3 regions of the Alicyclobacillus sp. CIJ1 genome follow, and region 3 is predicted to be linked to each of the others. Evidence: predicted binding sites of a transcription regulator. Region 3 holds the regulator's gene; each other region holds the start of a gene.

Evidence for each region. The regulator LexA, encoded in region 3, represses DNA repair genes until DNA is damaged. The targets are predictions, from matches to a motif close to CGAACATATGTTCG.
Region 1: a site for LexA is predicted at 1,468-1,481, ahead of AC27E8_RS11140 (RpnC/YadD family protein). Genes of this name have one in related genera too.
Region 2: a site for LexA is predicted at 1,356-1,369, ahead of AC27E8_RS03405 (Y-family DNA polymerase). Genes of this name have one in related genera too.

Annotation. Positions count from the first base shown of each region.
Region 1 covers NZ_BAAJPH010000124.1:14,209-17,487, forward strand. Annotated here, with positions in the region: gene AC27E8_RS11125 (MaoC family dehydratase N-terminal domain-containing protein) at 1-113, shown strand, start outside; gene AC27E8_RS11130 (MaoC/PaaZ C-terminal domain-containing protein) at 110-532, shown strand; gene AC27E8_RS11135 (IclR family transcriptional regulator) at 572-1,345, shown strand; gene AC27E8_RS11140 (RpnC/YadD family protein) at 1,545-2,447, shown strand; gene AC27E8_RS11145 (phosphotransferase family protein) at 2,509-3,279, opposite strand, start outside.
Region 2 covers NZ_BAAJPH010000066.1:2,129-5,407, reverse strand. Annotated here, with positions in the region: gene AC27E8_RS03410 (helix-turn-helix domain-containing protein) at 114-1,178, opposite strand; gene AC27E8_RS03405 (Y-family DNA polymerase) at 1,640-2,395, shown strand; gene AC27E8_RS03400 (DinB/UmuC family translesion DNA polymerase) at 2,373-2,894, shown strand; gene AC27E8_RS03395 (YolD-like family protein) at 2,891-3,205, shown strand.
Region 3 covers NZ_BAAJPH010000102.1:24,225-27,503, reverse strand. Annotated here, with positions in the region: gene AC27E8_RS06920 (glycine--tRNA ligase) at 1-312, opposite strand, end outside; gene AC27E8_RS06915 (Cof-type HAD-IIB family hydrolase) at 478-1,269, shown strand; gene lexA (transcriptional repressor LexA) at 1,344-1,952, shown strand; gene AC27E8_RS06905 (sugar porter family MFS transporter) at 2,041-3,279, opposite strand, start outside.

The DNA of each region.
Region 1 (3,279 bases), on a different contig from region 3:
GCCGGATGATCCTGCTCGTCTTCACGTACAAAGTGGAGAACGAAGCCGGCGAACTGGTTCAGGAGGCGAAGTCGACCGTGATCTATCGACCGGAAGGGGGCGGGGCGAAATGACGGCGAAGCGATATCAGCCGGGCGATCACCTCACGCCGCTTACCAAGCCGCCCGTGACCAAGATTCAGCTCGTGAAGTACTCGGGCGCGTCGGGCGACTTCAACCCCATTCACACGGTGGAGGAGTTCGCCAAGGAGGCAGGGCTCGGCGGCGTCATCGCACACGGCATGCTGACGATGGGCTTCGTGGCGCAGATGCTGACGGACGAGATCGGCGAAGAGGGCGATCTGCTGTCGTTCGGCGTCCGGTTCGTTGACATGGTGCGGCCGGGTGATATCATCACCTGTGACGGCGTCGTCCAAGAGGTGAAAGAGGAAGAAGGCTATCAGGTGGTGACGTGTGACGTCTGGGCGCAGAAGTCGCCAGGAGACGTCCGCGTCGTCCAGGGTACGGCGACGTTCCGCAAACCGCTCGCCTGAAGGCGGGCCAGACACTTTTTCGCGGAATGAGGGTGTCCGTTGGACTACCAAGTGCCATCTGTCGCGCTCGCGGCGCGCGTTTTGAAGCTCTTGAGCCGGCACAAGTATCGGCAATCCACGTTGACCGAAATTGCCGAGCGGCTCGGCGTGAACAAGACGACTTGCCTGCGCGTGCTGCGGACGTTGGAGCGCGAGGATTTCGTCTCCTACGATCCGCAGTCGCGCCGCTACAGCCTGGGCCCTTATCTTATCCCGCTCGGCGCTCGGGCGGCAGATCTGAATGACGTCTACGCGCACGCGCTTGCTGAACTGCATCAGGTCGCCGCGCACACGGGCATGACGGCCGTCCTCGTCAAGCGGCTGCGCGACGATCGCGTCATTTACATCGGCTCCGCCGAGCCGCCGGGCGACGGGGTGCGCATCGCGGTGTCCGTGGGGCAGCAGTTCCCCGTGTACGGCGCCGCCTTCGGCCGCTGCTTTCTGGCGTATGACGACGAGTCCACGTGGCGTCGAGTGCTCCGAGAGGGGCTCAAAGCCTACACGCCGAATAGCATCACCGATGAAGAGGAGTACGTGCGCCTCCTCCAGGAAGTGCGCGAAAAGGGGTACGCGGTCTCCCATGGCGAGCTGTGGCCTGGTATTTCGGCAGTCGCGGTGCCGGTCTTCAACCAGCAGAACAAGGTCGATCTCGTCCTCTCCTGCCTCACGATGACGTCGGTCATCCAGGACGAGGACGTGGAGCGGGCGGTGAAGGCGCTCAAGGAGAGCGCCGCCAAAGTCTCGGCGTGGAGCGGATATCAAGGTCGGTCGTAGGCACCCGTTTTGGCGGGTGCCTTTTCAATTGGGGACGGTCCTGCTAACGTCGCAAGCCCATCATAGCGCTTCAGTGTATGGCCTCGATACGCGTGAACAGCAGGAATGTTGCACCCAACAATCGAACATATGTTCTGTAGCGATCAATCCGTTGTTCGCCTTGGGACCCTTCCGTATACTTGAAGAAAGGAGACTTGCGATGTCGAGGCAGGACGCTTTGATGAAAGCATTGACGCGTTCACTATCGGGTGGGGCGCTGGACGCCATCGGCGTGTACGGCGTGGAACTTGTGGAGCCGGTGGAGACCGAATTGCCCGCGAACGTTCTTCGGATGGATCGGGTCTGGCGCACGGCAGCCGGTCATCTGTTTCACCTCGAGTTCCAAGCAACGCGGGAGGCTACACTGCATCGATTTTTGGAGTACGACGCTCGTCTTGCAAACCGAATGCGCTGTCCCATACGGACCGTGGTTCTTTATCACGCGAGCATCTCGAGCGCACCAGAGGAACTGAATATTGGCACAGCGCTGTACCGCGTCGAAAACGTGTTTTTGGCTCACGTGAATGGCGATGAGGCACTCGATGAGGTGGAGCACCACCTCCGGGACGGTCGTTGGGAGCCGCGCGACCGCCTGCGACTTGCGTTGGCCATGAACATGCGCCTGAGCGACCCTTCGCGGGCGTTCGACCGAGTCCTGTCCTTGATCCCTCAGGTGCGCAACCCAAGCGAGCGGGAACTCGTCGTCAGCGCGCTCCTGACGCTCGGGGAACAGGCGCTTTCGGAGGAACAGCGGCTACGTTTAAGAAGGGAGTTGAGAAACATGTATCGCCTGATTGATGAGATCTTTGAGGACGGCCGCAGGGAAGGGCACCTTGAGGGTTTCAAGGAAGGACTGCAAGAGGGCATCGAAAAAGGCATGGAGAAAGGCATGGAGAAAGGCATGGAAAAAGGCATGGAAAAAGGCATCGAGATGGGAACGGAGATGGGCGTTCGCCGAGTCGCGCGAAACATGCTCGAGGCGGGCATGCCGTGCGAGGTCATTGAGCGGGCGACGGGACTCTCTCGCGATGTGATTGAGGCCCTGCGAAAGCAGATGAACTGAACCGAGAGGCCAGTCGGCCGGGCCGGCTGGCCTCTTGACATGTGGGGCGCTGGGATGGGCCTCAGGGGCGGTCGATCTCGGCCCTGGCATGTTCCACAAGCGCCCGGATGCCGTCGCCGAAGCGGGCGAAACGGGCGTCGGACGTCTTGCCCAGCTTGTATCGCACGTAAATCTGCTGCAAGATCACGGCGAGCTTGAACACGCCGAACACATAGTAAAACTTCATGTCGTGGACCGAACGCCCCGTCTCCTGTGCGTACCGCTCCGCCATCTCGCGGCGCGAGTAAAAACCTTCGAGCGTCGTCACGGACGGGAAGAGCGCCTGGAGCGCCGGCGGATCGGACGGCTCGGTCCAGTAGCTCAGCATGACGCCGAGATCGAAGAGTGGATCTCCAACAGTTGCCATTTCCCAGTCTACGATGCCGACAATGTGTTGATACGCCGGCGGGGCAAACAGCATGTTGTTCAGCTTGAAGTCGTTGTGGATGACGGTGACGTCGCGCGATTCCGGGACGTGGCCGCTGAGCCACGCCATGACGGCGTCCGCGTGCGGCACGTCCTCGTCCGTGCGAGACCGGTGGAATCGCTCGATCCACCCGTCGACCTGGCGGCGCAGAAAGCCCTCGGGCTTGCCAAACTGGATGAGACCGGATGCCACCGGGTCCACGGCGTGCAGCTCCGCGAGCGCCTGAATCGCGCGCTCGGAGATGGCCCGCCCCACCTCGGGCGCATAGGCGAAGTCCTCGGGGAACGCGTCGTCCAGCGGGACGCCCGGGCGGTACTCCATGACGAAAAACGGCACGCCGATGACTCGCGGATCTTCGCAGTAGGC
Region 2 (3,279 bases), on a different contig from region 3:
TTCCAAAGCGAGTTGAACAGCATGGAGTTTAAAGTCGTTGTCGTACTTTTGTGTCACGTGGCTCACCTCGAATCGACTTATTCTTACATTCTCGATTCGCCGTGTCCACTGTTTTAACCTAACACCATGAGGAGCTCAGCTCGAATCGGCGTTGTGACGGGAAGCCCTAAGGCCTCGTGCAAACAAGCTTCTGCATCATCCCAGTTCCCGACGGCTAAGGACCACTTGATTCTCTCTTCAAGCAAACGGGCTTTCCATTCGTCATCAGGTACCTCCTCCATGAGTGTTTGGTATTCTCGATGAAAACCATCTACATCATGTTCGATTCGTTTGAGAACCAACCTGTTGTGTCGGACGGCATAAGAAAGGCGAGTATTCTGAAGGGACTCGGTCAAGTTATGAGCTCTGTCAAGTAGCAACGACACATGTTCTGTCAATCCCGAACTCATCTCAGCGGTTGTCCGCCCGATAATCGCCCACGCTTGAAGCTCTGCACTCCCCACGCGTCGCGCAGACTCGGCAGCCGAGACATAATGTCGAACCGCCTTGTCGTGTTCTCCCAAAAGTTCATAAATGCTTGCTAAGTTGATCTGTGTCCGAACCCAACGCTCATCTGAAGGCCCGAGTAGGTGCAGAATGAGCCTGAAGAACGTCTCCGACATCTTTAACTGACCCAACTGGCGAGTGCTCAAAGCCAGACCCCGTAAAATGTCATAGGCGACGTCTCGGTTGTCGTGCAGTCGTGGGTCGACTACAAGGGGAAGCAAAGTTTCGACGGCACATTGGTAACGTTCCAGGTTCACCAAGGTGATACCCCGGTGGGCGTTAATATGGAAATCCCATGTTGTGAAGTGATATGCCTCACACAAGTTGTGCGCTGACTCCCACATCTCCAAGGCGTCTTTCCATCGTCCTTGCCGTTCTGCCTGCTCTGCCTGATGAATGAGAGTCATCATCGCCTTTTGGACGACTTCGTTGTTGGAACCGAAGAAAATATCCACGGTGACTTGTAAACGTTCCGCTAGATAGGCAAGCGTCTCATAGGTCGGCGTCCTGCGGCCACTTTCGTACAAACTGATCAACGCCCTTGAAATGCCGTTCCCCGCCAAATCCGCTTGGGTCAAGTTTCGCTCTTCGCGAAGTCGCCGAAGAATCTCCGGAAAGGATGCATCCAACATACCATCATCCTCTCCACTCTGTTCCGAAACTGGGATGCGGGTGTTCCTGCCGTTACCTTCTTTGTAACCGACACAGCCCAAATTGACAAGAAAAACATGTGCTACGCTGAGTAGCACATGTTACGGAGACAAAAAGCTACGTTGCGTGGAGAAGGCAATCGACATATACCCTCATACAGAACGCATATTCGTAATAGAGGTGTCCCTACGGACCGTCCTACCACCTTACTCCGTCAACTTCTCATCCTCGAACTCATCCAATCGCACATCAACCGCGAACTTTCGCGCCTCAAGGCACAGATGCGCGCGGACGGCTTGCACATCATCGAGCGCCAGGACGGGAACATGGACGTCCGTGTCGAGTTCCGCATCGGTGATCGCTACGACGAAGCGGTGTTCATGCGCAAGATGTTGGAGGCCGAGTCCTCGAGTCGTGCCAAACGGACGGGGATGATCTCGCGATGACGCAGCTCATCTACGGTCTGGTGGATATGCAGAGCTTTTACGCCTCGTGCGAGGTGGCAAGCCGAGAGGAGTATGCGGCCAGGCGCAAGGAGTGCGATGACTCCACCAACCCACCGCTTGTCGTATCCGGTGATCCGGCCAGGCGTTCGGGCATTATCCTCGCCGCGACGCCGACGGCGAAGCGATACGGCGTCGAAAATGCCATGCGCTTGGGAGAAGCGCTCCGGCTGTACCCACGACTCATCGTCGTGCGACCGCACATGGCATTTTATCTGCACGTGTCCGTGCGGATACAGTTGCTCATGCAGCAATGCTTCCCGTTTCAGGAACAGTTCTCGGTCGACGAAGGCTTTATCGCCTTTCCGTACCCATCCACCTTGTTTCCCGACCCGATCGCGGCGGCGCGCAACCTCCAAGCGCGCATTTGGGACCAGTTTCGCATCCGATCGCGCATTGGACTCGCGCCGAATAAGTGGATCGCGAAGATGGCGAACAAAGCCGCCAAGAAGACGCCTGGTGGCATCGTGTGGTGGCGAGAAGAGGACATTCCGACCGTGCTCCATCCCTTGCCCGTCCAGGAGATGTGGGGCCTGAAACGGCGTGCGGAAGTCCTGCGACACAAGTTCAAGTGCGAGACGATCGGCGACGTCGCGCGTCTGCCCGTCGGCGTGCTCAAGGCTGAGTTTGGTGTGGGGCGAGGTCATCCACCGTTGGGCGAATGGGATCGACGTGAGCGACATAAACCCGCATAGTTACTGCGCACCACACAAGGGCTTCTCCCATCGCACGACGCTGCCGCGGGACTTCTACGAACGCAGTGACATCGCGGTCGTCATCCTGGAGTTGCTGGACGAAGTGTGTCATCGTCTCCGGCAGGCGCATCAAGCCGGTCGGCGTGTGGGACTTGGCCTCACCTACGAGGGATTGACGGGCGGGTTTTACCGTGCAAAGACCTTGCCCCGCGCCACAAACGATCCGGGCGAGCTGTACCCTGTGCTCCTGACGCTACTGGACCAACACTGGGACGGTTCCGGTGTGCGCGCCGTGTCGGTGAGTGTGGACATGCTACAGTTCCGTGAGAGCGTCCAGTTGTCACTGTTCGAGAACGTGCCGGCGCGGACACGGTTGTACGAGACGGTAGACGAGATCCGTGCGCGTTTTGGCGAGACGTCGATCATGCGCGCGGTGAGCCTGACACGCGCTGGGCAACTGCGTGAACGGAGTCTGCGAATCGGAGGTCACTACGCATGAACATCCGTGACGGAAACATCTTCGAGGCCATGCGGCTTGTGCTGCCGGAGCATCGCGAACTTATGGCGAAAATCCAGTGTGAACGAGCAAAACGCAAGCGCCCGGTGCTCACCGAGGAGCGCCTGGAGGAGATGCAATACGCGCTCAGTGAGGCGGTTCGTGAGGGACGCGCCATGCGTGTAACGGTGTTTACGCCAGAACGCGATGTGGTGCTCCTTGGCCGCGTGTCGGTGCGCGACCGGGAACTTCGTGTGAGAACCAACGACGGTGAGCAAGTCGTGAGGTTGGAACACGTGATTGAGACCGAATGATGGCAGACACAGGGAACGGGAACGCCGCGTACCTGTGGGTAAGTCCGACAAGCCACACGACTTCAGGATCCATA
Region 3 (3,279 bases):
TTCAATGAGTTTATCCGCCCGGAAGCGTGCCTTGCACTGACGGCAGTCCACCATCGGGTCGTGGAAGTTTGCCACGTGTCCAGACGCCACCCACACCTGCTTATTCATGAGGATGGCCGAATCCAGACCGACATTCAACGGATTTTGCTCGATGAAAAACCGCCACCAGGCGCGCTTCAAATTGTGTTTGACCTGGGCGCCGAGCGGCCCATAATCCCACGTGTTGGCCAATCCGCCGTAAATCTCGGAACCAGGGAAAATAAAGCCTCGCCGCTTTGCGAGCGACACCAACGTGTCCATTGTGACCTGCATCGACTGTTCCTCCTGCTCGTCCTCAATATGGCTATGATAGCCGAGGCCGGCGCGTATGCGCAACGGAGCGCGTCCGCTGTGCCTATTTTGGCAGGGTGTTGTGTATAATGAAACTCCGACTGGTCTCATACCGGCGCGAGCGGTCGCAGCATGGGGGGAGAGTTCGTGAAAACCAAGCAACGCGTCAAAATGGTGTTTCTCGACATCGATGGCACGCTGTTTGTAAACGGCCGGATCGTGCCCAAAAGCGCCGCGGCGGTCGCCAAACTCATTGAAAACCACATTCCGGTCGCCGTGTGCACGGGTCGGAGCGTCATTCATGCGCAGCACGTGCAGGCCTCGCTCGGGATCCCATACGGCATCTATTTTAACGGCGGTTTGGTAAAGGCCGGAGATCGAGAAATCTTTGCTCTGCCTTTCTCGCGCGAAGTGGTTCGCGGCATCCTACAAGCGGCGGAGCGCCGCGGCATTCAGACCATCATTCACACGCACGATCACGCCTTCAGCCTGCGGCCTATTCCACCGCAATATCTTCCAGTCCTCGCGTCCTACGACTTCCCGCCCATCGCCTGCGAGCCGAGGATGGCCGATCGGCTGGACGAGATCGGCGTCTTTCAGCTGAACGCATTCATGACCGCCGAGTGGGACGACGTGTTCGAGCGCGAGTTCCCCGAATGCTACGTATACCGCTGGCATGAACAGGCCGTCGACTTCCAGCGACGCAAGTCCGACAAGTCCATCGGCGCGATGCACCTCCTCTCGTATCTGGGCATCGCACCTGAGGACGCCGTGCACATCGGAGACGGCGGGAACGACATCGGCATGTTCCGCACCATGGGGTACTCCTTCGCCATGGGCAACGCGAATGACGAGGTCAAGCGCGCGGCCAAACGCGTCACGTCAAGCGCCGACGAGGGCGGCGTAGCGGACGCTTTGGCCGAACTTGGGCTCATCTGAGATCCCCCTATCCGAACACGTGTTTGCACCTTCCCGCGCGACGTGGTAGAATGGGTGCGAAGGGAGTGGGAACGGTGAGCGGTCTCACGGCTCGTCAACGCGCAATTCTCGAGTTTATCCGAAAAAACATCCGCGAAAAAGGATACCCGCCATCGGTGCGAGAGATTGGGGAAGCGGTCGGGTTGGCGTCCAGCTCGACGGTTCACGGGCATCTCGAACGACTGCAGCAGAAGGGTTATCTGCGTCGAGATCCGACCAAACCGAGAGCTCTGGAACTCCTTGTGGACGACGAGGAACCGGGGGATGTCGTGCTCGCTCCCATCGTCGGTCGCGTCACGGCAGGACTTCCCATCTCGGCGCTGGAAGACATCGAAGGATACTTGCCTTTGCCCCGCGACGTGGCGAAAGGCGATGAGGTCTTCGCGCTGCGCGTGATCGGTGAGAGCATGGTGAATGCGGGCATTCTGGATGGAGATCTCGCCATTGTTCGGCGGCAGACGTCGGCCGATAACGGCGACATCGTCGTGGCCATGACTGATGAAGACGAGGCCACCATCAAGCGGTTTTACCGGGAGGATGGCCGTGTGCGCCTCCAACCAGAAAACGACGCGATGTCTCCCTTGTACTTTCCGAACGTAACCATCCTGGGCAAGGTCATCGGGATCTTTCGGCAGATCCGATAGAAAGAAAAACATGCGGCGCAAGCCTCTTTTGCTTCGCCGCATCTTCAGAGCACCTCTACAAGACCAGGCATCGAGATACGTCAGGCGGTCACAGAGAGCGTCCTCGCTCCGACTGGAGCCAGTCGCTTTGGATCTTCTCCATCGTCTTCTTGCTCGTCTCCGGCACGACCCGCTGCATGAAGACGGCCATGGCGATGCAGAAGAGCGCGAAGATCCAAAACGTCCACGTCCCGCCAATCGCCTGCAACAAAATCGGGAAAAACTGTGCCACGAGATACGTGGCGAACCACAGCGCAAAGGATGCGATAGCCATCGCGCGGCCGCGGATAGCGGTCGGATAGATCTCGGACAACACAATCCACACGCCGCCGCCCCAGGAAAGCTCATACGCAATCGTGTGCGCAAACACGAGCGCGAGAACCAGCCACGTGATCATGTGCGGCAGCGAAAAGGCGATGCCGAGGACGACGAGGAAGAGCGCCATGAGCATCCCGTTCCACACAAGCAACCGCTTTCTTCCGACGCGATCGACGATGAGCATGAGCACAATGACGAAGATGACCTTGATGGCGCCAATCCAAACGGTGTCGTAGAACGACGCGTTGGTGCCTGCGCCGGCCGCCTTGAAGATCATCGGGGCGTAATAGCCCACCGCGTTGGTGCCCGTGAACTGCTGAAAAATCGCGAGCACAATGCCGATGCCGAGCGCCTTTCGAATGCCCGGGCGCGACAGTTCCTGTAACAACGAATCCGGCACAACTTCGAGCGATTTGCGAATCTCCTCGGCGTCCCACCGCGCGCGCTCGGGACCGCTCACGCGTTCCAGAATCGAGATGGCTTGCGCTTCGCGTCCCCGTTTCATCAGATACCTTGGACTCTCCGGCACAAAGAACAGCAGCGCGAAGAAGATGACAGCCGGGATGACGCCCATGGCAAACATCCAGCGCCAGCCTGTCGTCTGGTTCCAGGCCGTGGTATGCGAACTCACGATGGCCGCGTTCACAAAGTAGACGATAAAAATCCCGGACACAATCGCCAACTGGTTCGACCCGACTAATCGCCCGCGGATCCGCGGTGGTGCGATTTCGGCAATGTAGAGCGGTGACAACAGCGATGCCAGCCCGATGCCGACGCCCCCGATGAACCGCCCGGCCACCAACACGCCTACGCTCGGCGCGAAGGCCGAGATCAGGCTCGATGCGATGAAGATCACGCCCGCGACCGACAGCGCTTTCTTCCTCCCAAACGAGTCGCCGAGGAAGCCCGCAATCAGCACGCCGAGCATGGCGCCGAGATCGATGCTGCTCGAGACGAGGCCGGTGGTCGC